One region of the Kitasatospora sp. NPDC051702 genome, then DNA from elsewhere that is predicted to be linked to it. Evidence: riboswitches for the same ligand, from Rfam matches in the RefSeq annotation. Region 1 holds a riboswitch; each other region holds the start of a gene.
The links. Region 1 has a riboswitch for cyclic di-AMP ahead of AB0N04_RS19440 (transglycosylase family protein). Riboswitches for the same ligand answer to the same signal wherever they lie in the genome.
Positions count from the first base shown of each region.

Region 2: another riboswitch for cyclic di-AMP. It lies ahead of AB0N04_RS22785 (transglycosylase family protein); the one in region 1 lies ahead of AB0N04_RS19440 (transglycosylase family protein).
Region 3: another riboswitch for cyclic di-AMP. It lies ahead of AB0N04_RS04295 (NlpC/P60 family protein); the one in region 1 lies ahead of AB0N04_RS19440 (transglycosylase family protein).

Region 1 covers NZ_JBFAZB010000021.1:113,467-120,785, reverse strand. Annotated here, with positions in the region: gene AB0N04_RS19460 (Ppx/GppA phosphatase family protein) at 1-649, opposite strand, end outside; partial or broken gene AB0N04_RS19455 (DUF501 domain-containing protein) at 832-1,347, opposite strand; gene AB0N04_RS19450 (septum formation initiator family protein) at 1,319-1,804, opposite strand; gene eno (phosphopyruvate hydratase) at 1,923-3,209, opposite strand; gene AB0N04_RS19440 (transglycosylase family protein) at 3,451-4,362, opposite strand; cyclic di-AMP (ydaO/yuaA leader) riboswitch at 4,364-4,534, opposite strand; gene AB0N04_RS19435 (cytochrome P450) at 4,745-6,049, opposite strand; gene AB0N04_RS19430 (SDR family NAD(P)-dependent oxidoreductase) at 6,262-6,681, shown strand; gene AB0N04_RS19425 (MazG family protein) at 6,711-7,319, opposite strand, start outside.
Region 2 covers NZ_JBFAZB010000028.1:13,146-20,464, forward strand. Annotated here, with positions in the region: gene AB0N04_RS22770 (ATP-binding protein) at 339-860, shown strand; gene AB0N04_RS22775 (DUF397 domain-containing protein) at 1,204-1,467, opposite strand; gene AB0N04_RS22780 (hypothetical protein) at 2,038-2,979, shown strand; cyclic di-AMP (ydaO/yuaA leader) riboswitch at 3,374-3,575, shown strand; gene AB0N04_RS22785 (transglycosylase family protein) at 3,562-4,848, shown strand; gene AB0N04_RS22790 (hypothetical protein) at 5,131-5,331, shown strand; gene AB0N04_RS22795 (LacI family DNA-binding transcriptional regulator) at 5,456-6,475, opposite strand; gene AB0N04_RS22800 (glycoside hydrolase family 13 protein) at 6,501-7,319, opposite strand, start outside.
Region 3 covers NZ_JBFAZB010000003.1:168,440-175,758, forward strand. Annotated here, with positions in the region: gene AB0N04_RS04280 (hypothetical protein) at 1-93, shown strand, start outside; gene AB0N04_RS04285 (NYN domain-containing protein) at 331-1,692, shown strand; gene AB0N04_RS04290 (NlpC/P60 family protein) at 1,891-2,928, shown strand; cyclic di-AMP (ydaO/yuaA leader) riboswitch at 3,275-3,428, shown strand; gene AB0N04_RS04295 (NlpC/P60 family protein) at 3,439-4,581, shown strand; gene AB0N04_RS04300 (NlpC/P60 family protein) at 4,809-5,855, shown strand; gene AB0N04_RS04305 (hypothetical protein) at 6,032-7,099, shown strand; gene AB0N04_RS04310 (glycosyltransferase 87 family protein) at 7,179-7,319, opposite strand, start outside.

The sequences.
Region 1 (7,319 bases):
TCCCGGCCAGGCCGACCAGGGTGGCCGCCCCGGTCAGCGGCACGACCTCCGCGGCCTTGTCGAGCTCGGCCCGCACGTGCGCCCGGGCGGTCTCGACCTGCTCCGCGGAGGGCAGCTCGGCGCCGCCGAAGTGCCGCTCGGTGAGCCGGACGCAGCCGATGTCCACCGAGCGGGCGGCCTGCACGTCCGTGCCGCCCAGGACGAACTCGGTCGAGCCGCCGCCGAGGTCGAACACCAGGTACGGCGCCGGGAACTGCCCGCCGGTCAGCTCCTTGGTGGCGCCGGTGAAGGACAGGTGCGCCTCCTCCTCGCCGCTCACCACCTCGGGCTCCACGCCCAGGACGTCGCGCACGCCCTTGACGTACTCGTCGCTGTTCTCGGCGTCCCGCGAGGCGCTGGTGGCGACGAAGCGGGTGCGCTCCGGGCCGACGCCGAAGCCGGCGATGACCTCGCGGTACTCGCGGCAGGCCGCGAAGGTGCGGGCCAGCGCGTCCGGGTGCAGCCGGCCGGTCTGGTCCACGCCCTGGCCCAGCCGGTTGACGATCATGCGGCGGTCGAGATCGGTGATCTCCCCGGTCTCCGGGTCCAGGTCGGCGACCAGCAGGCGGATCGAGTTGGTGCCGCAGTCGATCGCGGCCACGCGCGTCATGCTCACTCGGACTCCCCCTCGGCGTCACCGGCGGCGGCCCCGCCGGAGGCCGTCTCCTCCGCGGCGAGCCGCTTCGCGGCGCGCTCGGCGGTGAGCTGCTGCTTGGCCTCGATGACGGCCTGGTGGTCCTGCTCCTTGGCCCGGTTGCGGGCGACCCGCGCGCCCGCGGCCTCGACCTCGGCCGGGGAGACGCAGGGGCCCTTGGCCCACCAGTCCTCCAGCATGCCGATCGCCTCGTCGCCGAGCGGGTTGACGCCCTCGCCGGCCGCCAGCGAGTGGCCGACCAGCACGTGCAGGCACTTCACCCGGTCCGGCATGCCGCCGGCGCTCGGGAAGCCCTCCAGCACCTCGATGGCGTCGCGGCGGGCGATGTAGTCCTCGTGCGCCTTCTGGTAGGCGGCGGCCAGCTCCGGGTCCTCGGCGAGCCGGGCGGTCTGGTCCTTCATCACGCCGTCCGCCTCCAGGGTGCCGATCAGCGAGGCGGCCTTGGGGCAGGTCAGGTAGTAGAGCGTCGGGAACGGCGTGCCGTCGGGCAGCCGGGGCGCCGTCTCCACGACGTCCGGGTTGCCGCAGGGGCAGCGGTGCGCGACGCCGCGCAGGCCGCGCGGCACCCGGCCGAGCTGGGCGGCGATGGCCGCGACGTCGGCGTCGGAGACGTTGGGGTGGTTCTCAGTGGTCATGGGGGGAGGTGTCTCCAGCGGGGGACGGTGGGAGCGGACGGGGGGTGGCGGGGGCCAGCGCGGCGGTGTCGGCGGCGTCCACCGAGTCCCAGATGCTGGCGTACCAGGGCTTGGCGGCCTTCACCGGGCCGGTGGCCGAGCCCTCGGAGGGGCCGGGGCCGGCGGCGGACGCGGAGGGCTGGGCGGCGGCCTGGCCGGCCGGGTCCACCGCGATGTACGGGGTCTCCCCCGGCATCGCGTAGTGCAGCCGGGCGCGGGCCTGCGCCTTGACGTACTCCGGGTCCTGCCAGCGGGCCTTGTCCCGGCGCAGCTGCTCGACCTGCTGGCGCGCGTGGTCGGCCTTCGCCCGTTGGGCGGAGATCTCGGCGCGCTGGGAGATGAACTGCCGCGTCGGGTAGGCGAGGATCGCCACCAGCGAGCAGAGCACCAGGACGAGGACGGTCGCCCGGCTCGTGAACCGAGGCCGGGCCGCCAAGCCCGGGATCCTCCAGCCTGCCATCTCCCGTATCCCCTCCTGGTCGCGACGGTGCCCCGCCGTCCACCCTACGGGGTGAACGGCGGGGCACCGGTCAGGCTTGCGCGACCTCGCGGTCTCAGCCCTCGTGCTTGAACCGCGGGAAGGCGCCGCGGCCGGCGTACTCGGCGGCGTCGTCGAGGATCTCCTCGATGCGCAGCAGCTGGTTGTACTTGGCGACGCGCTCGGAGCGGGCCGGGGCACCGGTCTTGATCTGGCCGCAGTTGGTGGCGACGGCCAGGTCGGCGATGGTGACGTCCTCGGTCTCGCCGGAGCGGTGCGACATCATGCAGCGGTAGCCGTTGCGCTGGGCCAGCTCGACGGCGTCCAGGGTCTCGGTCAGCGAACCGATCTGGTTCACCTTCACCAGCAGCGCGTTGGCGGTGCCGGTCTCGATGCCCTTGGCCAGGCGGGCCGGGTTGGTGACGAACAGGTCGTCGCCGACCAGCTGGACCTTGTCGCCCAGCTTGACGGTCATGGCCTTCCAGCCGTCCCAGTCCGACTCGTCCAGCGGGTCCTCGATGGAGACCAGCGGGTAGGCGGCGACCAGCTCGGCGTAGTACTCGATGAGCTCGGCGGCGGAGAGGGCCTTGCCCTCGAACTGGTAGGCGCCGTCCTTGTAGAACTCGGAGGCGGCGACGTCCAGGGCCAGCGCGACGTCCCGGCCGGGCACGTAGCCGGCCTTCTGGATGGCCTCGGTGATGAGGTCCAGGGCCTCGCGGTTGCTGTCCAGGTTCGGCGCGAAGCCGCCCTCGTCGCCGAGGCCGGTGGACAGGCCGCGCTCCTTCAGCACGCCCTTGAGGGTGTGGTAGACCTCGACGCCCCAGCGGACGGCCTCGGAGAAGGACTCCGCGCCGATCGGGGCGATCATGAACTCCTGGATGTCGACGTTGGAGTCCGCGTGCGAGCCGCCGTTGAGGATGTTCATCATCGGCACGGGCAGCACGTGGGCGTTCGGGCCGCCCAGGTAGCGGAACAGCGGCAGGTCGCTGGCCTCGGAGGCGGCGTGCGCCACGGCCAGCGAGACGCCGAGGATCGCGTTGGCGCCGAGCGAGGACTTGTCCGGGGTGGCGTCCAGGTCGAGCATGGCCTGGTCGATCAGGCGCTGCTCGGTGGCGTCGTAGCCGACCAGCTCCGGGCCGATCTGCTCGATGACGGCCAGGACGGCCTTCTCCACGCCCTTGCCGAAGTAGCGGTTCTTGTCGCCGTCGCGAAGCTCCAGGGCCTCGAAGGCTCCGGTGGAGGCACCCGACGGGACAGCGGCACGGCCGGTGCTGCCGTCGTCGAGGCCCACCTCGACCTCGACCGTGGGGTTGCCACGCGAGTCGAGGATCTCACGGGCTACGACGACATCGATGGACGGCACGAGGCATCTCCTTGCGGAAGCAGGGTCCGGCTGACGTTGGTGCTGCCGGCGGGACGATTGCGGAGTCGTTACGACCAGAGCCTAACCGCCCGGGCCCCCGGGGCCACGCTGGCCTCGGTCCCGTCTCAGCGTGTGGCCGCACTACCCACCGGTAGTTCACCCGCCCGCCCGGGCGAACCGGCCCGAATCCGGGCGGAGGGGGACGGATCCCCGCCCCCTCCGCCCGGCGGGCGGGAGCGGCTCAGCCGAGGTGCAGGACCTGGCCGGGCATGATCAGGTTCGGGTCGCCGCCGACGGTGCCGCGGTTGCCGTCGTAGACCGACTGCCAGCCGCCGGTGACGCCCTGGGCGGCGGCGATGGTCGACAGCGTGTCGCCGGACCGGACGGTGTAGTCGTGGCCGCCCTGCGCGGCGGCCGGGGCGGTGCGCACGGCCGGAGCGGGCTGGGCGGCCTGCGGCGCGTAGTGCTGCGGGGCGGCGGCCTGCGGCGCGAACTGCTGGTAGACGCTCTGGTGGCTGGTCCAGTACCAGGTGCCGTTGTTCTGGTACCAGAACACCTTCGCGTCGGCGTCCCAGCCGGCCTTGCCGGAGAAGCCCGGGGCCTGCGGCTGCGCCTGCTGCGGCGCGGGCTGCTGGGCGGCCGGCTTCGGGGCGGCCGGCTGGGCGGGCTTGGCGGCGGGCTGCGCCGGCTTGGCCGCGGGCTGGGCCGGCTTGGCGGCCGGCTTCGCGGCGGCGGGCTTGTCGTCCGAGGAGGTGTCGACGCTCGCCGGCGCGCCGCCCTTGCTCAGGCCGGCCTTCTGCGAGCAGACCGGCCAGGCGCCCGGCCCCTGCGAGGCGAGGACCTTCTCGGCGACGGCGATCTGCTGGCCCTTGCTGGCCTGGTTGGCCTGCGGCGCGTACGCGGTGCCGCCGTACGCCTTCCAGGTGCCGGAGGTGAACTGCAGGCCCCCGTAGAAGCCGTTGCCGGTGTTGATGCTCCAGTTGCCACCGCTCTCGCACTGGGCGACGGAGTCCCAGGCGGAGGCCGGGGCGGCGGAGGCGCCGGTGGCGGTGAGGATCGGCATCGCGAGTCCGACGCCGGCCACACCGGCGACGGCGATGGCCTTCTCGGCCTGGGTACGACGACGGTGGCGGCCAGTTCCAACGAACAGCATGAAGGTCCCTCTCCGCACGCCTGCGAGGTGAGCTGTCGGGTTCGGACCGGGAGGTGGCCCGGCCGCCGTCAGCGGAAACGATTCCGCTCGGGCGGCTTCACCCCAAGCCGTGGGGAAACGGCAACAAACCTGGTTCCCCCGCCCCTGCCCAGGGTTCTGGTCGGTTTCCCGTGACGCGGCGGGCAGGATTCGGCGTCCCGCGCACGAGGTCCGCAGCTGCGAACTCCAGGGAGAGTAGACAGATCCTCAGACCAATCACAAGCTCATATCACCGATATCACACAGAAATCACGGCCCGCGCTCGATCGCCCACCAACCGTGCGGCTATGTCCGGATTGATGGAGGTTCAGCCACCCCTCCAACGGCCGCCGGCGACACCCAGTCAGCGTGTCGGAGGGTCGGAAGGTTCCCGGAGGACGGCCGGCGGCGCGTGCGGGGAACGGCTCTCCGGGCTGAATTCCACCGGGAGTTCCCGCAGTCCCCGCATGATCAGGCCACCGCGCCAGCGCAGATTCTCCGGGCTTTCCGCCAACTGCAGATCCGGCAGCCGGGAAAGCAGCGTGGCCAGCGCGCTCCGGCCCTCCAGCCGGGCCAGCGGGGCCCCGATGCAGTAGTGGATCCCGTGGCCGAAACCCAGGTGCGGGTTGTCCGTTCGCGCCAGGTCCAGGGTGTTCTCGTCCGAGAACCTGGCCGGATCCCGGTCCGCCGCGGCCAGCACCACCAGCACCGGGTCCCCCACCGGGATGTCCACCCCGCCGATCGACACCGGCCGGGTCGCGAACCGCCACGTCGCCAGCTCCACCGGCCCGTCGTAGCGCAGCAGTTCCTCGATCCCGGTCTCCAGCAGCGCGCTCTCGCCGCGCGCCACCGACTCCTGCAGCAGCCTGCGCTGCTCCGGGTTGCGCAGCAGCGCGTACGTCCCGTTGCCGATCAGGTTGACGGTCGTCTCGAAGCCCGCGAACAGCAGGATGAAGGCCATCGCGGCGGCCTCGTTCTCGGTCAGGTGCTCCCCGTGGTCGCTCGCCCGGATCAGGCCCGAGATCAGGTCGTCCCCCAGGTCCGCCCGCTTGCGGTGGATCAGCTCCAGCAGGTACGCCCGCATCCGCTTCACCGCCCGGCCCACGCCGCCGCGCTGGCCGCCGCCGTGCCGGATCATCATCCCCGCCCAGTCGCGGAAGTCGTCCTGGTCCTCGGCCGGCACGCCCAGCATGTCGCAGATCGCGTAGATGGGGAGCGGGAACGCGAACTCGTGGATCAGGTCCGCCGACCCGCGCTGCGCGAAGCCGTCGATCAGGCGGTCCGTGAGCTGCTGCACCCGCGGCTCGAACTCCGCGACCCGGCGCGGCGTGAACGCCTTCGACACCAGGCGGCGCAGCCGGGTGTGGTCCGGCGGGTCGATGTTCAGCAGGTGCGTCATCAAGTCCGCCTGGCGCTCCCCCGGGATGCCGACCCGGCCGGTGCGGTGGGCCTGCTCGCTGTGGTGCGCCGGGTTCTTCGACAGCCGGCCGTCCGCGAGCGCCTGCCGCGCGTCCGCGTACCGGGTCACCAGCCAGGCCTCCACCCCGCTGGGCAGCGTCGTGCGGTGCACCGGGGCGTGCTCGCGCAGCCAGGCGTAGGCGGGGTACGGATCTGCGGCGAACTCCCAGGTGAAGAGCTGCGGGGCGGTGGGGGCGGGCTGCGCTGACATGGACCGACCGTATCCGGTGCACCGGGGCCCGCCGCCCCGCGGACGCGGGTTCCGGGACGGACCCTTGGACAGGTCTTAACCGTAGGGCGGGCGTGAGCCTGGTCACCTGAGGGGTAATCCCTGTTGCGGAGGGTCAGGTCGTGCCTACGATCCTCCGCAGAAATCGTGGGCGCCGGTGCGGTGTCGCCCACAGGGAGGAGCAGACCATGCGGGTGAGCGGGGCAGTCGTCGTCATCGCGGTACTCGACGGCGGGTCGGGAGCCGACCTCGCCCGCCGGTTCACCGCGGCCGGCGCCGCCGGTGTGCTGATCGCCGACCAGCACGTCGGCGTGGCCGAGGACCTCGCCACCGAGCTCGACCGGCCGGGCTGCCCGGTCGTCGGCGTCGGCGGGGACATCCGCCGCCCCAGCGACGTCGCCGCCCTCGTCGACACCGCCGAGAAGCACCTGGGCCCGATCGACCTGTTCTGCGTGGCCGGCCCCGGCGGCGAGCGGATCGTCTCCCTCGCCGACCTGCCCGACCACCTCGACCTGGAACGCCTCGCCGAGCTGCTCGCGCTCGTCGGCGAGGCCATCGGCGAGGTCGTCCCGCCGCAGCGGCGGCCGGTCGGGAGCACCGCCGCCGCGGCCTGAGCCGGCCCCTCCGCCCGCCGGCCGGCCGGCTACTCGCCGGCCGGTTCGAGGCCCTCGGCCGCGCGCACCGCGTCCCGGTACCCGCGCGCGGCCGACCGCAGCGCCGCGTCCACGTCCACCCCGGCGTCGTGCGCCCGCTGCACGACCGCCAGCAGCAGCCGGCCCGCCGACTCCGCCGTCAGCCCCCCGGGCAGCTCGTACGGCTCGTCCGGCACGCCCGCGAAACCGGCCTTGCGCACCCGCGACACCAGCTTCGCCGCGTACGCCAGCGACGGCAGCCCGGCCGGCACGCCGTCCAGCACCGACTCCCGGTCCGACTTCTCGGCCGCCTTCAGCTGCTCCCAGTTGGCCTCCACCTCGGCGGCGCCCTCCGCGGTGACGTCACCGAAGACGTGCGGGTGCCGGTAGACCAGCTTGTCGACGAGGTCGCCGGCCACGTCGTCGATCGAGAACGCCTCCGACGGGTGCTCCTCGGCGATCCTGGAGTGGAAGAAGACCTGGAGCAGCACGTCCCCCAGCTCCTCGCGGAGCGTCTCCCGGTCCCCCTCCTCGATCGCCTCGACGAGCTCGTACGCCTCCTCGACCAGGTACTTCACCAGGCTCTCGTGCGTCTGCTCGGCGTCCCACGGGCAGCCGCC
Region 2 (7,319 bases), on a different contig from region 1:
GTTCCTATCAGTTCCGCACTCCATGTACCAGGATGCACGTGCAGACGGCGCTTGCATATGCCAATAGTGCGACTGCACGTGAATCGACTCTTGCATCTGCAGTGAGCGCACACCACCATGGTGCACGTGCACCTGCACATCCCTGGCAATCCCGCGGGCTCCGCGTCGACCCCACGCGCGACTCCGTGCACCGACTCGGCAGCGTCCCCGCGCCACCGGGCGTTCGAGTGCGCGCGCGCCTGGTCGAGGGGGCGGCCGAGCGGCCGAGCGAGTCGGAGGTGACCGGCATGACCCCGGCGGGTCCAGCCGTGTCCGCCCCCTTATGGGAGGAGCTCTTCATGAGCACCGGTACGGCTTTGGCGGTTGACCCCCATGTGGTCACCTGTACGCTCGCTCCTCGCTTCGAAGCCGTCAGAACCGCACGCGACTTCGCCAGAACCTCGCTTCAGCGCTGGGGCCTGATGGAGCTGTTCGACGACGTCGCACTGGTGGCCTCGGAACTGGTGACCAACGCGCTGCGGCATGCGGTCGGCGCACGGCCCGACCCGACGGGCGGCGCCCCGGGCGAGTACGACTTTCCCACACAGCCCACCGCGGACGGCCGGCTGCCGATCCGAATAAGCCTCGTCCACCGCTCCCCCCAGGTGGTCTGTGCGGTGAGCGACCCGAGCAGCATCGGCCCGGTCGCCCGCGAGGCGGACTTCGTCGCCGAGTCCGGCCGCGGACTCCACCTGGTGGAGTCGTTCAGCCAGTCCTGGGGCTGGCACCCGCTGGGCAGCGGCAAGGTCGTCTGGGCCCTGTTCGAGGCGGAGCCGCTCGTCGGCTCCGAACTCGGTGGACGGCACCGGCGCTCGGCCTAGGGCCGGGCGGCGCGCGGCCGGCCGCCGACGGCACCGGGAGGACGGCACCCCGGGCCGCGCGGACCGGTGCGACGAACCGGGCGCGACCTCCTTACCGGCCCCGGCACGCCCCGCGGGCCGATCGGCCGCGGCGATCCGCCGAAGAGGCCGTGCGACACATTCCCGTGCAGTTCGGGCCGCGTGTTCCGGCGCCGGCGGCACGACGGAATTCCGGTGGAACACCGCTCGCGGCGGAATCCGGGCGGGCACCCCCGCGCCATTACCGGAAAGCGCACCGGAAAAGACAAAGGCCGTCGTGGTGTCAGCACCCACGACGGCCCCCCGATGGCGATGCGGCGGCCGGTCAGACCGCCAGGTGGTCGAACTCCCCGTCCTTGGCCCCCAGCAGCAGGGCGGCGATCTCGGCACGGGTGTAGATGAGCGCCGGACCTTCCGGGAAACGCGAGTTGCGCATCGCCACATCGCCCCCCGGCAGGGCCGCGAACTCGACGCAGTTCCCCTGGGAGTTGCTGTGCAGGCTCTTCTGCCAGACCACCCCCTTGAGGTCGGCGGCCGCCATCCCGTTGTAGGTGTCGTACGAGCCGTGCGTGTCCTGCGAGTCGTGCATAGAAATCTCCCGAAGAGCTCCGGAGTGGTCGTCCAGCGCGGCGCCCCCGGCACCCGCCGAACGAACGGACCGGCCCCGTACCGGCCCGGAACAACGCCTCACTTGACGCGATGATAGCTGCAGTGCACGTGCATCAGCACGGGACGTTGCAGGTGCACGATGCTTTTCACCGGCGGCCCCGAACTCTTCACGGACCCTTTTCCTGACGGTACGTAAACGGACATAGCCGACTGAATCGACGAAGTCCCGATAACCGGCCGTGAGCGGACCCCCGCTGAATGTTGATCTTCGAATGCCGGGAGTCGCACTCCTGTGACCCTCCGTCAGACGCATCGGACAGCACCTCCGCGCTGTGAGACATCTCACGCACCGCACGTGCAACGCGCAGCCCCGTCCGGGACGTCACGGCAACCACCGGAGCCCTTCCGGGGGTTGGGTGAGATATGTCCGCATTGCTGTGGATCCGCCCGGATCGGCACACGTCGCGCACCGCGCGCGCACCGCGGCCGCGCGGAACCCGAACGGCAGCCGACTGCAGGCCCGACCGGCCGATGTCCTACGATCTCCGGCATGAGCACCGCAGCCATCCCGGGCGCGCCACTGCCCGTCCGCACTCCAGGCTCCCGTGCGCGGGGGCGCCACCGCCGTCCCGAGCGCCCCGAGATTCCGACCGGCGCCCCGGCCCTGGTGCTGGCCGTGCCCGCGACCGCAGGGCCCGAGTCCCGCTCGGTCGTCGAGGAACTGCTGTCGATCGTCCGCAGCGAGCAGGCCGGCGTCCGCACCGCGGTCGGCTACCTCCCCGGTGGGAACACCGAGGCCGACGACAGCGAGGACCGCACCGTCGCCGAGCTCCTGGCCATGGCCGCCGAGGCCGGCCTGCCGGTGCCCGTCGTGGTCCCGCTGGTCCCCGGCCCGCACGGCTTCCTGACCGAACTCCACGCCCTCGCAGCGGAGTACGGCGCGTCCGTCACCGACGTGCTCGGCCCGCACCCGCTGCTCGCCGAGGCCGTCCACGTGCGCCTGTCCGAGGCCGGGCTGGCCCGCGCCGACCGGGCCAGGCTGTTCGCCATCGCGACCGCCGCGGACGGCGTGGTCCTGACCACCGTCGGCGGCGAGGAGGCCGCCGCGGCGGCCGGCATCACCGGCGTACTGCTGGCGGCCCGGCTGGCCGTCCCGGTCATCCCCGCCGCGCTCGACGTGCCCGGCTCGGTGGCCGCGGCCGTCAACCACCTCAAGGAGACCGGCTCCCTGCGCCCCGCGCTGGCCCCGCTGGTGATCGGCCCGGAGGCCGACTCCGAGCTGCTCGCGACGGCCGCCGAGGAGACGGGCTGCCCGTCCGCCGCTCCGCTGGGCGCCTACCCGACGGTCGGCCAGCTGATCGCCTCGACCTACCTGGCCGCGCTGCCGGCGCCCTCCCCGGAGGAGCTGGCCCAGGCCGAGGCGGAGGCCGCCGCGGAGGCCGCTGAGGGCACCCACGGCGCCCACGCCGCCGCCGGGGGGCCCGAGGAGTAGTAGCGGGACACCACGCGCACCGAAGGGCCCGGAACGGCTTCGTTCCGGGCCCTTCCGGCTTGCCCCGTACGGGAGTTAAGGCGTGAATAGGCGTGATGTCCGTTCTGTTGATGTTTGATCGGTTCTGCCCGGGGCGCGGGCCGGCGGCCGGGAATCGGCCGCGCCTCCCGCATCGCGGACGCGCCCGATCGCACCCCGACGCGTCGTCAGCCGTTTCCTGAGGAACGGCCAGTTGTGCGCACCCGTGGCGCCGTTGCGGGAAAACGATCATTTCGGATCATGACGGACAGCGGAAACGATCATTCTCGCCAAACCGTGATGCGCATCACAGTGTTTGCGGTTTGAACTTAAGTCTGCTTAACGTGCTCCCCGTTCGTGACCACACGGACCCAGTTCATCCGCAACGCCGAGTCCTGCCGTCGGATGCCCTGGCAGCGCGAAAACGCACCACGGCAGGAGCGGGGGACCCACAGGTAAGTCGCCCCGGACCGTTCCCAGGAACGGTTCAGGGCTAGGGGTGAAGCCGCGTCCACAGCGCGGCCGGGCAACTCCAGCCCGAATCCGACAGCTCACCTCGCAGGCGTGGGAGAGGACCACGTCTTCATGCTGCCCACCAACGGCACCCGTCTGTCCAGCCGCACCCGCCGCGTCATCGCCGCCATCGGCGTCGCGGGCGTCGGCCTCACGATCCCCTGCCTCACCACCGGCACCGCCTCCGCCGCCTCCGTCGCGACCTGGGACAAGGTCGCCCAGTGCGAGAGCAGCGGCAACTGGAGCATCAACACCGGCAACGGCTTCTACGGCGGCCTGCAGTTCACCTCCAGCACCTGGGCCGCCTTCGGCGGCACCGCGTACGCCCCGCAGGCCAACCTGGCCACCAAGGACCAGCAGATCGCCGTCGCCGAGAAGGTCCTCGCCTCGCAGGGCCCCGGCGCCTGGCCGGTCTGCTCGGTCCAGGCCGGCCTGACCAAGGGCGGCGCCCCGGCCGCCGTCGACACCTCCGCGGGCTCCACCGCCGGTGCTACGGCCGCCAAGCCCGCCCCGGCCGCCAAGCCCGCGCAGACCCCCGCCCCGGCCACCAAGCCGGCCGCGCCGGCCCAGGAGCAGACCTCCGGCGACTCCGCCAAGAGCACCTGGACCCAGAAGCACCAGGAGCAGACCCAGGGCGGCGCCCAGGCCGAGAGCGACGACTACACCGTCGTGGCCGGCGACTGGCTGTCCTCCATCGCCGACAAGCACAACATCGACGGCGGCTGGCAGCGGCTCTACGAGCTCAACCGCGGCACCCTGACCGACGGCCCGAACACCATCTACCCGGGCCAGCACCTGTCCTTCAAGGACGCCGGCCACGGCCGGCAGGCGGCCACCGCGACCAAGTCCGGCTCCGACTTCAGCTGGTTCGACCGTTCGAAGAAGTCCGGCCAGACCACCGACGGCGGTGCCGTGAACGCCAAGCCGGCCGCGCAGACCCAGGCCCCGGCCGCCCAGGCCCCGGCCCAGGCCGCCACCGGCAGCATGGCCGCCGCGGTCTCCTTCGCCGAGTCGAAGGTCGGCCAGGCCTACGTCTACGGCGGCACCGGCAACGGCGGCTGGGACTGCTCCGGCCTGACCCAGGCCGCGCTGCGCGCCGCGGGCGTCTCCATCCCGCGCGTGGCCGCGGACCAGGCCGCCGCCAGCACCCACGTCTCGCTGGACAACCTGCAGCCGGGCGACCTGCTGTTCTGGTCCAACAACGGCCAGGACTCCGGCGTCTACCACGTCGCGATCTACGTCGGCGGCGGCAAGTACGTCGAGGCCGCCAACCCGAGCTCGGGCGTGCGCGAGCAGACCGTCGCCAACTGGGCCCCGGACTTCGCCGGCCGGGTCTGAGGCACACCGGCGGGCCACGGGCGGCACGGCACAGCCGACGGCTGACGGCGAACAGCTGACGGCGAACAGCTGACAGATTTCAGATTTCAGCCGACAGATTTCATCATCTGAAACCCGTCATCTGTCACCCGCCCCCGTTGCCCGCCACACGGAACCCCCGGGGGAGAGCCCGATCGCTCTCCCCCGGGGGTTCCGGCGTACCCGCCCTCCGCCGGCCGAAGGTCATGGTCAAAGCCGGCCACAACGGGCATGCTGCTGCTCTGCACCCGAGGAGGAGCCACCATGGCCCAGGTCACCGTCACACTCGACGCCAACCTCGCGATCGACGCGATGCTGCTCTCCGGCACCAAGAACCCGCAGGACGCCGTCGAACTGGTCCTGCGGGACTACCTGGCCCGCGGCCGCCGCACCGGGACCCGGACCGGCGACCCCGCCGGCGACCGGCGGCTCACCCGCAGCCGCCCCACCGACCAGCAGGGCTGACCCGCCCCACCCGCCGCCGTCCGCGCCACCCCCGCACACGGCACACGGCACACGGCACCCATGCGAAACGGGCCCCGGGGAGCGGTCGCTCCCCGGGGCCCGTCGGCCGTCCACGGCCCGTCGCTCAGCGCGCGCAGGCCCCCGTCGAGCCCCGCATGACCAGCTCCGGCTGGAACATGAACTCCCCCCGCTGGGCCGCGTTGCCGCCGACCTCCTCCAGCAGCGCGTCCACCGCCGCCGTGGCCATCGCCTCGACCGGCTGGCGGATCGTCGTCAACGGCGGCTCGGTGAAGGCGATCAGCGGCGAGTCGTCGAAGCCGACCACCGACACGTCCTGCGGCACCGACAGCCCGCGCTGGCGCACCGCCCGGATCGCCCCGAGGGCCATCATGTCGCTGCCGCACACGATCGCCGTGCAGCCCTTGTCGAGCAGCGCCCCGGCGGCCGCGTGCCCGCCCTCGACGCTGAACAGGGTGTGGTGGACGAGGTCCTCGGCCTCCTCCGCGCTGCGCCCGAGCACCTCGCGCATCGCCGCCGTGAAGCCCTCGATCTTGCGCAGCACCGGCACGTACCGGCGCTGCCCCACGGCCAACCCGATCCGCTCGTGGCCGAGTTCGGCCAGGTGCTGGACGGCCATCCACATCGCGGCGCGGTCGTCCGGCGAGATGAACGGGGCGGCGATCCGCTCGCTGTAGCCGTTGATCAGGACGAAGGGCACCCCGCGGCCGGCCAGCCGGGCGTACCGGTCGTGGTCGGCGGTGGAGTCGGCGTGCAGCCCGGAGACGAAGACGATGCCCGCCACGCCCCGGTCGACCAGCATCTCCACCAGTTCGTCCTCGGTGGATCCGCCCGGCGTCTGGGTGCACAGCACCGGGGTGTACCCGTGCCGGCTGAGCACCTGCTCGATCACCTGGGCCAGCGCGGGGAAGATCGGGTTGCTCAACTCCGGCGTGATCAGCCCGATCAGGCCCGCACTGCGCTGGCGCAGCCGGGTCGGCCGCTCGTAACCGAGCACGTCGAGCGCGGCCAGCACGGTCTGCCGGGTGGCGGCCGAGACGTTCGCCTTGCCGTTGAGTACGCGGGAGACGGTGGCTTCGCTGACCCCCGCCTGCGCCGCGATGTCTGAGAGTCGCGCCGTAGTCACGGTCCCAGAGCCTATTGCAACCACGTCAGACCGCCCACCAGCCGGTGCTGTCCGGTGCGAGCACCGTCTCGCCGCCGTCCACCACCGGGTCCGCCGAGGAGAGCAGGAGCCGCCCGGGCACGGGTATCCGGACCGGCTCGCCGGTGGTGTTCACCGTGCAGACGAAGGCGCCGCGGCGGAACGCCAGGGTGCCCTCGGGGCCCTCCAGCCACTCGACCTCCGTCCCGGCGCCCAGGTCGGCCTGGGAGCGGCGGACGGCGAGCGCGCTGCGGTAAAGCTCCAGGGTGGACGTCGGGTCGCCGGTCTGCGCCTCGACGCTGAGCTCGGCCCACTGCGCCGGCTGCGGCAGCCAGGAGGGCCCGCCGGCGACCGGGCCGAAGCCGTACGGGGCCTCGGTGCCGGACCACGGGATCGGGACGCGGCAGCCGTCGCGGTAGCCGTCCTGCCCGGCCTGGCGGAAGAAGGACGGGTCCTGGCGCACCTCGTCCGGCAGGTCGGTGACGTCGGGCAGGCCGAGCTCCTCGCCCTGGTAGACGTACGCCGAGCCGGGGAGCGCGAGCATCAGCAGGGTGGCGGCGCGGGCGCGGCGCAGGCCGAGCGCGCGGTCGCCGGCGGTGCGGATCTGGGTGCCGAGGCCCGGCTCGTTGGCGAAGCGGGTGGCGTGCCGGGTGACGTCGTGGTTGGAGAGCACCCAGGTGGTGGGGGCGTCGACCGGGCGCATCGAGTCGAGCGAGACGTCGATCACCTCGCGCAGCGCGGCGGCGTCCCAGTCGGTGCCCAGGTACTGGAAGTTGAAGGCCTGGTGGAGCTCGTCGGGGCGCACGTAGTTGGCGGTGCGCTGGAC
Region 3 (7,319 bases), on a different contig from region 1:
GTGCGCTGCCGCTGGTGCAACGCCGTCGACCAGGTCGAGCTGGTCGCCCGTCCCGGTGCCGAGGACGCGGCGGACCCGGCCGAGCAGGGCTGACGCCCCCGGTGCGGCGGGCGGTGCGCGGCGCGCCCGCCCACCGCGCTGGGACAATGCAGACAGGACGCACGGAGCGTGACGACAGGGGCGGCGGCCGCGGGCCGCGGACCCCGTAGGACCAGGATCGGAGCCGAGGACGTGGTGGACGCAGCGAGGGAGCCCGCCGAAGCGCAGGGGCTTCAGCCCGCTGCCGACGCGCAGCCGCCGGCGGCCGGCGCCGCCGCGTCCGAGTCCGTGGTGCCCGGCGAGGACCCCGGCGCCGGCGAGGGCCCGGCGCCGGAGCGCGTCGTGGAGAAGCTGGACCGGCCGCTGCCCGAGGGGGTGCGCCGACGGGTGGTCGGGCTGGCCTCGGACGCGCTCGGCGGTCTGCCGCCCGGTGAGCTGCCGCAGAGCCTGCGTCAGTACGTGAAGTTCACCCCGGCCCGCCGGGCCAAGTACGCGGCGACCGCGCTGGCCGCGGCGCTGGAGTCGGAGCCGGCCTTCCGGGTGCGGATAGCGGAGCGGCTGCGGCTGGGCCAGCCGGACCTGGTGAAGGCGTTGGAGTCGGGCAGCGTCCCGAGCGCCGCCGATCCGATGGACGTCGCGGCCGCCGCCTACCTGGTGCGCTCGGCGGGCTGGAGCCGGCTGGTCGCCGAGGCCGGCGACGAGGCGGAGCGGGTCGGGGCCGAGGGCGCGGCCGCCGAGGCCGCCCGGCTGGTGGAGAAGCTGCAGGCCGAACTGGCGGAGCTGCGCTCCGCCGCCCGGGCGGACCTGGACCGCCAGCGCGCGGAGTCCGAGGACGTCCGCCGGGAGGCGGAGTCGCTGCGCAAGAAGGTGCGCTCCCTGGAGAGCGACACCCGCCGCGCGCAGGCCGAGACCCGCCGGCTGGCCGGCGAGCTGGAGGCGGTGAAGGCGCAGGCGGCCGCCGAGCGCGGCGCCGCCGAGACCGAGGCGCGCCGCCTGCGGCACCGGGTCGGCGAGTTGGAGACCTCGGCCGAGCAGGCGCGCCGGTCGGCCCGGGAGGGGCGCAGCGTCGAGGACATGCGGCTGCGGCTGCTGCTGGACACCGTGCTGCAGTCGGCGCAGGGGCTGCAGCGGGAGCTGGCGCTGCCGGTCTCGCAGATCCGGCCAGCGGACCTGGTCGAGGCCGTGGTGCCCGGGTCGGCCTCGCCGCACGACGTGGCCCGGCGCGGCCTGGCCGAGGACGACCCGGCGCTGCTGGACCAGCTGCTGGCGATCCCGCAGGTGCACCTGGTGGTGGACGGCTACAACGTGACGAAGACCGGCTATCCGACGCTGCCGCTCGAGCAGCAGCGGCTGCGGCTGCTGGGCGGTCTGGCGATGCTCGCCCAGCGCACCCAGGCGGAGGTCACCTGCGTGTTCGACGGGCAGGACCTGGACGTCCCGGTGATCATGGCGCCACCGCGCGGGGTGCGGGTGCGGTTCAGCCGGACCGGCGAGACGGCGGACGAGCTGATCCGGCGTCTGGTGCGGGCCGAGCCGCAGGGCCGTCCGGTGGTGGTGGTGTCCACCGACCGCGAGGTGGCCGAGGGCGTGCGGAAGGCGGGCGCACGCCCGGTGGCGTCGGTGCTGCTGCTGAACCGCCTGGCGCGGCCCTGAACCCCGCCCGGGCGGGATGACGGCTGGTCAGCGACCGGTTCGGGGTGGTGTGGGGATCTCGTGAAGTCAGCGGGAGGGTGGAGTTCACGCCATCGGGGGAGTGGAAAATCCCTTGGATCTTCACTAGGGTCTGGCGTCAAACCTATTTTCCGGATTCTCACCTGATCGGGTGAGGCCGATGGAAGAAGGAGCCGGTCCTTGGCCTCCCACCGCCGTCCCAAGCAGCCGAGCCGCGCGCGGGTCTCCGTGCTCACCGCTGCTGCTGCGACCGCGGTCGCCCTCTCCGCCCAGGTGGCCGCGCACGCCGCGCCCCAGCCGAACAAGACGGACGTCAAGGCGCAGATCGACCAGCTCCAGCAGGAGCAGGAGCAGGCGGCCGAGAAGTACAACGGCGCCAAGGAGCGGTCCGACCAGCTCCGCAAGCAGGCCGACCAGCTGCAGGACCAGGTGGCCCGCAGCCAGGAGCAGATGACCCAGCTGCAGACGGGCCTGGCCGAGGTGGCGGGCGAGCAGTACCGCACCGGCGGCATCGACCCGTCCGTCCAGCTGATGCTCTCCTCCGACCCGTCCGGGTACCTGGACAAGGCCTCCAGCGTCCAGCAGGCCAGCACCAGCCAGGCCGAGGCGCTCAAGGGGCTGCTGGACCAGCAGCGCCGGCTGGACCAGGAGAAGGCCGAGGCCGCCGCCGTGCTGGCCTCGCTGGACTCCACGACCAAGGACCTGAACCAGGCCAAGTCGGACGTCAACCAGAAGCTCAAGGCCGCCCAGGACCTGCTGAACTCGCTCAGCGCCTCCGAGCGGGCCGCGCTGCGCGCCCAGCAGGCGCAGGACGACCGGGCCTCGCGCGGCGCGGACCGGGTCGACCTCAGCAGCCTGCCGCCCGCGAGCGGGTACGCGGCCGTGGCCGTCGCCAAGGCGATGAGCAAGCAGGGTTCGCCGTACGTCTGGGGCGCCACCGGCTCGACCACCTTCGACTGCTCGGGCCTGATGGTCTGGTCGTACGCTCAGGCCGGCGTCTCGCTGCCGCGCACCTCGCAGGAGCAGGGCAACGTCGGCACCCGGGTGCCCTCGCTGGACCAGGCCCAGCCGGGCGACCTGGTGATCTACGGCAGCGACCGGCACCACGTCGGGATGTACATCGGCAACGGCATGGTGGTGCACGCCCCGCACACCGGTGACGTGGTGAAGGTGATGAAGGCCGACGCGATGCCGATCAACACCATCCGCCGGGTCTGACGGCGGGACAGCCGCCGCGGGGCCGTCGCCGGCCCTGTGATCCCCGCCACTCCCGACCGGGGGTGGCGTTCGGATTTCTGCGCGCCCCGGGTTCCTGAACGGCCTTGCGATGAAAGCCGATCAGCTTTGCGTGCGGTGGTGATCACCATCGGTCATATTCACAAATGAACTTGGGTCTTCTTCCATCTTTTTTCTGACAAGGATTTGAACGGATCACGGTTCAGTTACTAGGGTCGTGCCTCGAACCACCGCACTGTCGATCGCCCAGCCAGGGTGGCGGCGGTGGTTTCCGTCGAGTTCGCGAAGCAGCGGGGCAGGCCGAAGGGCCGCCCGGCGGGGAGCCCAGTGGTCGGGGGCGCTGTGGAGCGGAGCCGGGGAACCACGTTCCTCCGGGGTGAATCGGCGTCAGGTCGGCCGGTGGAACGGCCGTGAGGCGCCGTAGGGCCCGCTTCCGGCCCGAACCCGTCAGCTCACCCGGTAGGCGGACGTAGGAAGAAGGAGCCCGCCTTCGTGGCGTCCCATCGTCGTCCCAAGCCCGCCGGCCGCGCCAGGGTGTCGATCCTGACCGGTGTCGCCGCCGCGGCGGTCGCGCTGTCCGCGCAGTCCGGCGCCCACGCCGACCCGCAGCCGACCAAGGACCAGGTCAAGGAGCAGGTCGACCAGCTCAACGAGCAGGCCGAGGTCGCCACCGAGAAGCTCAACGCCGCCCAGGAGAAGCAGCAGGAGCTGCAGAAGCAGGTCACCGGCCTGCAGGACCAGGTGGCGCGGCAGCAGGCGCAGGTGACCGACCTGCAGGGCGGCCTGGCCGAGATCGCCGGCGAGCAGTACCGCAACGGCGGCATATCCCAGACCGTCCAGCTGATGTTCTCCGCGAGCCCGGACAACTTCCTCAACCAGGCCGGCACGCTGAACCAGGCCGGTGACACCCAGAAGGGGCAGCTGAAGCAGCTCCAGGACGAGCAGCGCAAGCTCGACCAGGTGCGCACCGAGGCCCAGGGCAAGCTCGCCGAGATGGAGACCACCACTCAGCAGCTGAAGGCCGCCAAGGACGAGGTCCAGGGCAAGCTCAAGGCCGCGCAGGACCTCCTCAACACGCTGACCGAGCAGGAGCGCCAGGCGCTCCGCGCGGCCGAGGAGAAGGCCGCCGCCGAGGCCAAGGCCAAGGCCGACGCCGCCGCGAAGGCCGCCCAGCAGCAGGCCGCGCAGCAGGCCGCCGACCGCTCCTCGCGGGACAGCAACCGCACCGACCTGAGCGCCCCGACCACCTCGGCGCCCGCCCCCAAGCCGGTCGCCGCCGGCAGCTCCCGCGGTGCCGCGGCGCTGTCCATCGCCGCCACCAAGGTCGGCTCGCCGTACGTCTACGGCGCCACCGGCCCCAGCTCGTTCGACTGCTCGGGCCTGATGGTCTGGGCGTTCAACCAGGCCGGCGTGTCGCTCCCGCGGACCTCGCAGGAGCAGGCCGGTGCCGGCACCCGGATCGGCAGCGACCTCTCCCAGGCGCAGCCCGGCGACCTGCTCATCTTCTACAGCGACGCCCACCACGTGGGGATCTACGCCGGCAACGGCCAGGTGCTGCACGCGCCCAAGCCGGGTGCGTCGGTGCGCTACGAGGCGGTCTCCAACATGCCGCTGGCCTCCATCGTGCGGGTCTGATCCCCGCTCCGGAGCACCCGGGCCCGGCCCTCCGTCACGGAGGGCCGGGCCTGCGGCTTTTCCACCGGGCACGGACGGATGTCCGATTGGTGGTCGAATATTCGGGTCCGGAGGGGTTTGGACTCGCTTGCCCGGACTCGCTAACGTCTGCCACCGGACTCCCGCTTCCAGACCGCCCACCGGGTGCGGCGGCGGGGCCGTGCCGCAGGACTGGAGCCGCCGCCGCCATGCCCGTGCACCGCCGTTCCCAACTGCTCGCCCGTGCGCTGGTGCTGACCGCGGCCGCCACCACCGCCCTGGGCGTCACGACCGGCGGCAGTGCCCAGGCCGCCCCCGGGGCGCCCGAGCCGCCCAGCCGCAAGGACGTCAAGGCGCAGGTCGAACAGCTCTACGACGAGGCCGAGCAGGCGTCCGAGCGGTACAACGCCGCGCTGGAGGCCCAGCAGCGCCTCCAGGGCGAGACGACCGCCCTCCAGGGCGAGATCGCCGTCGGCCAGGAACAGCTCAACCAGCTGCGCGGCGACCTGGCGAGCGTGGCCGGCGCCGAGTACCGCGGCGGCGGCCTGGCACAGACCGTCCAGCTGATGCTCTCCACCGACCCCGAGGGCTACCTGACCCGGGCCCGCACCCTGGACCAGGCCGCCGAGCGGCAGCAGGAGACCCTGCACGAGCTGGTCACCCGCCAGCGCCGGCTCGACCAGCGCCGCACCGAGACCTCCGGCAAGCTCGCCGAACTGGAACAGGCCCGCCGCTCGCTCGCCGAGGGCAAGCAGCAGGTCCAGCAGCGGCTCGCCAAGGCGCAGCGGCTGCTCAACAGCCTGGGCGCCGCCGAGCGCGCCCGGCTGGCCGCCCAGGACGCCAGGGACGCCGAGCAGCGGGCCACCCGTGGCACCGACCGGCTGGACCTCGGCAGCGCCCCGCCCGCCTCCGAGCGCGGGGCGGCCGCACTGGCCGCCGCGGTGCGGATGATCGGCTCGCCCTACGTCTACGGCTCCACCGGGCCGCGCGCCTTCGACTGCTCCGGTCTGATGTACTACAGCTGGCGGCAGGCCGGAGTGACCCTGCCGCGCACCTCGCAGGCCCAGGCGTACGCCGGCCAGCGGGTCAGCCTCTCCGAAGCGCGGCCGGGAGACCTGGTGATCTTCTACCGGGACATGCACCACGTCGGGATGTACGCCGGCGGCGGGGTGATCGTGCACGCCCCCTACCCGGGCGCCAAGGTCCGCTACGAGAGCGTCAACGCGATGCCGGTCGCCGGGGTGGTCCGGCTCTGAGCCCGCCGCCGTCCGATCCGGTCGACATACCCCGCCGCGGGCTGTCGCGGCGAGCCGCGCTGCTGCTCGCGGTCGGCGGGCTGGCCCAGCTGTCGCTGCCGCCGGCCGCTCCGGCGCCCCCGGTTCCACAGACGGCGGCCCGGCAGGCGGCGGACCGGCGTGCCGAGGTGGCCGCGGTGCTGGCCGAGCGGGCGCGGACGCTGCCGACCCGGTCGGGCCCGGCGGAGGCGGTGGCGGAGTACCGCAACCTGGTCCTCGGTGCCGCCGCCGGACCGGACGGGCTGACCGCCGCCGCCGACCTGGCGGTCCGGATCACCGGCTACGACGAGTACCCCGTCGTCCACCCGCGCCGGATCACCCTCGTCCGGGACCGGCTCGGGGCCGTAGGCGGTGGCGGAGGCGAGGCCGGGGGCCGGGGCGGGGGCGGCTGGCGGGTCGAGCGGGAGGAGGCCGCGAGCGGGCCCCCGGCGCTCTGGGACCTCGGCACCGTGCGGTCCGCGCCGGGCGCGCACTGCCTGGTGCTCGCGCTCGCCGGCGGGCCCGACCCGGCCGAGCTGGTCACCGTGGCCGACCGGGCGGTACCCGCCGTGAGCGAGGTCTGGGGGTCCGCCTGGGCCGGCCGGCTGCTGCTCGAACTGACCACGACGGAGGCCGAGTTCGCCCGGCTGCTGGAGGGCGATCCGGCCGGCTGGGCGGGCATGGCCGCCGTCACCGTGGCCGCCCCCGGCGCGCCCCGGCGCACCCCGGCGGACCGGGTGACCGTCAACCCCGAGGCGTGGGGGCGGCTCAGCGGGTTCGGCCGCCAGGTGGTCGTCACCCACGAGGCCACCCACGTCGCCACCCGGGCCGACACCCGGCCCTGGACGCCGCTGTGGCTCTCCGAGGGCGTGGCCGACTGGACCGCCTACCGGGGCTCCGGCCGCAGCCCGCAGCAGATCGCGCCCGAGCTGGCCCGGGACGTCGCCGCGGGCCGGCTGCCCACCGCGCTGCCGGCCGACGGGGCGTTCGCCGCGGGCGCCGACGGCATCGCGCAGGCCTACGAACAGGCCTGGCTGGCCTGCGAGCTGCTGGCGCGCAGGTACGGGGCCGACCGCCTGGTGGCGTTCTACCGGGCGGTCGCCGCCGCGGGGCCGGGGGAGGACCGGGAGCGGTGGCTGGACGGGCTGCTGCGCTCGGAACTGGGCGTGGGCCTGGACGGGTTCACCCGGCTCTGGCTGGACGAGGTGGCCGCGCTGGGGCGCTGAGGCCGGGGCGTCGAGGCGGGGGCGCCGAGCGCCGGGCCGTGCGGGCTGGACGCCGGGCCGGGCCGCGCGGACGCCGCCGTCAGCGCCGCTGCTCGGCGGGTGCCCCGGGCCGGTCGATGCCGTCCAGGAGGTCCTGCTCGTAGGCGATGCCCGGACGCACCGGGTAGACACCGGCCGGCACCGGCTCGGGCGTGGTCAGCACCACCGTGGCGGGCAGCTG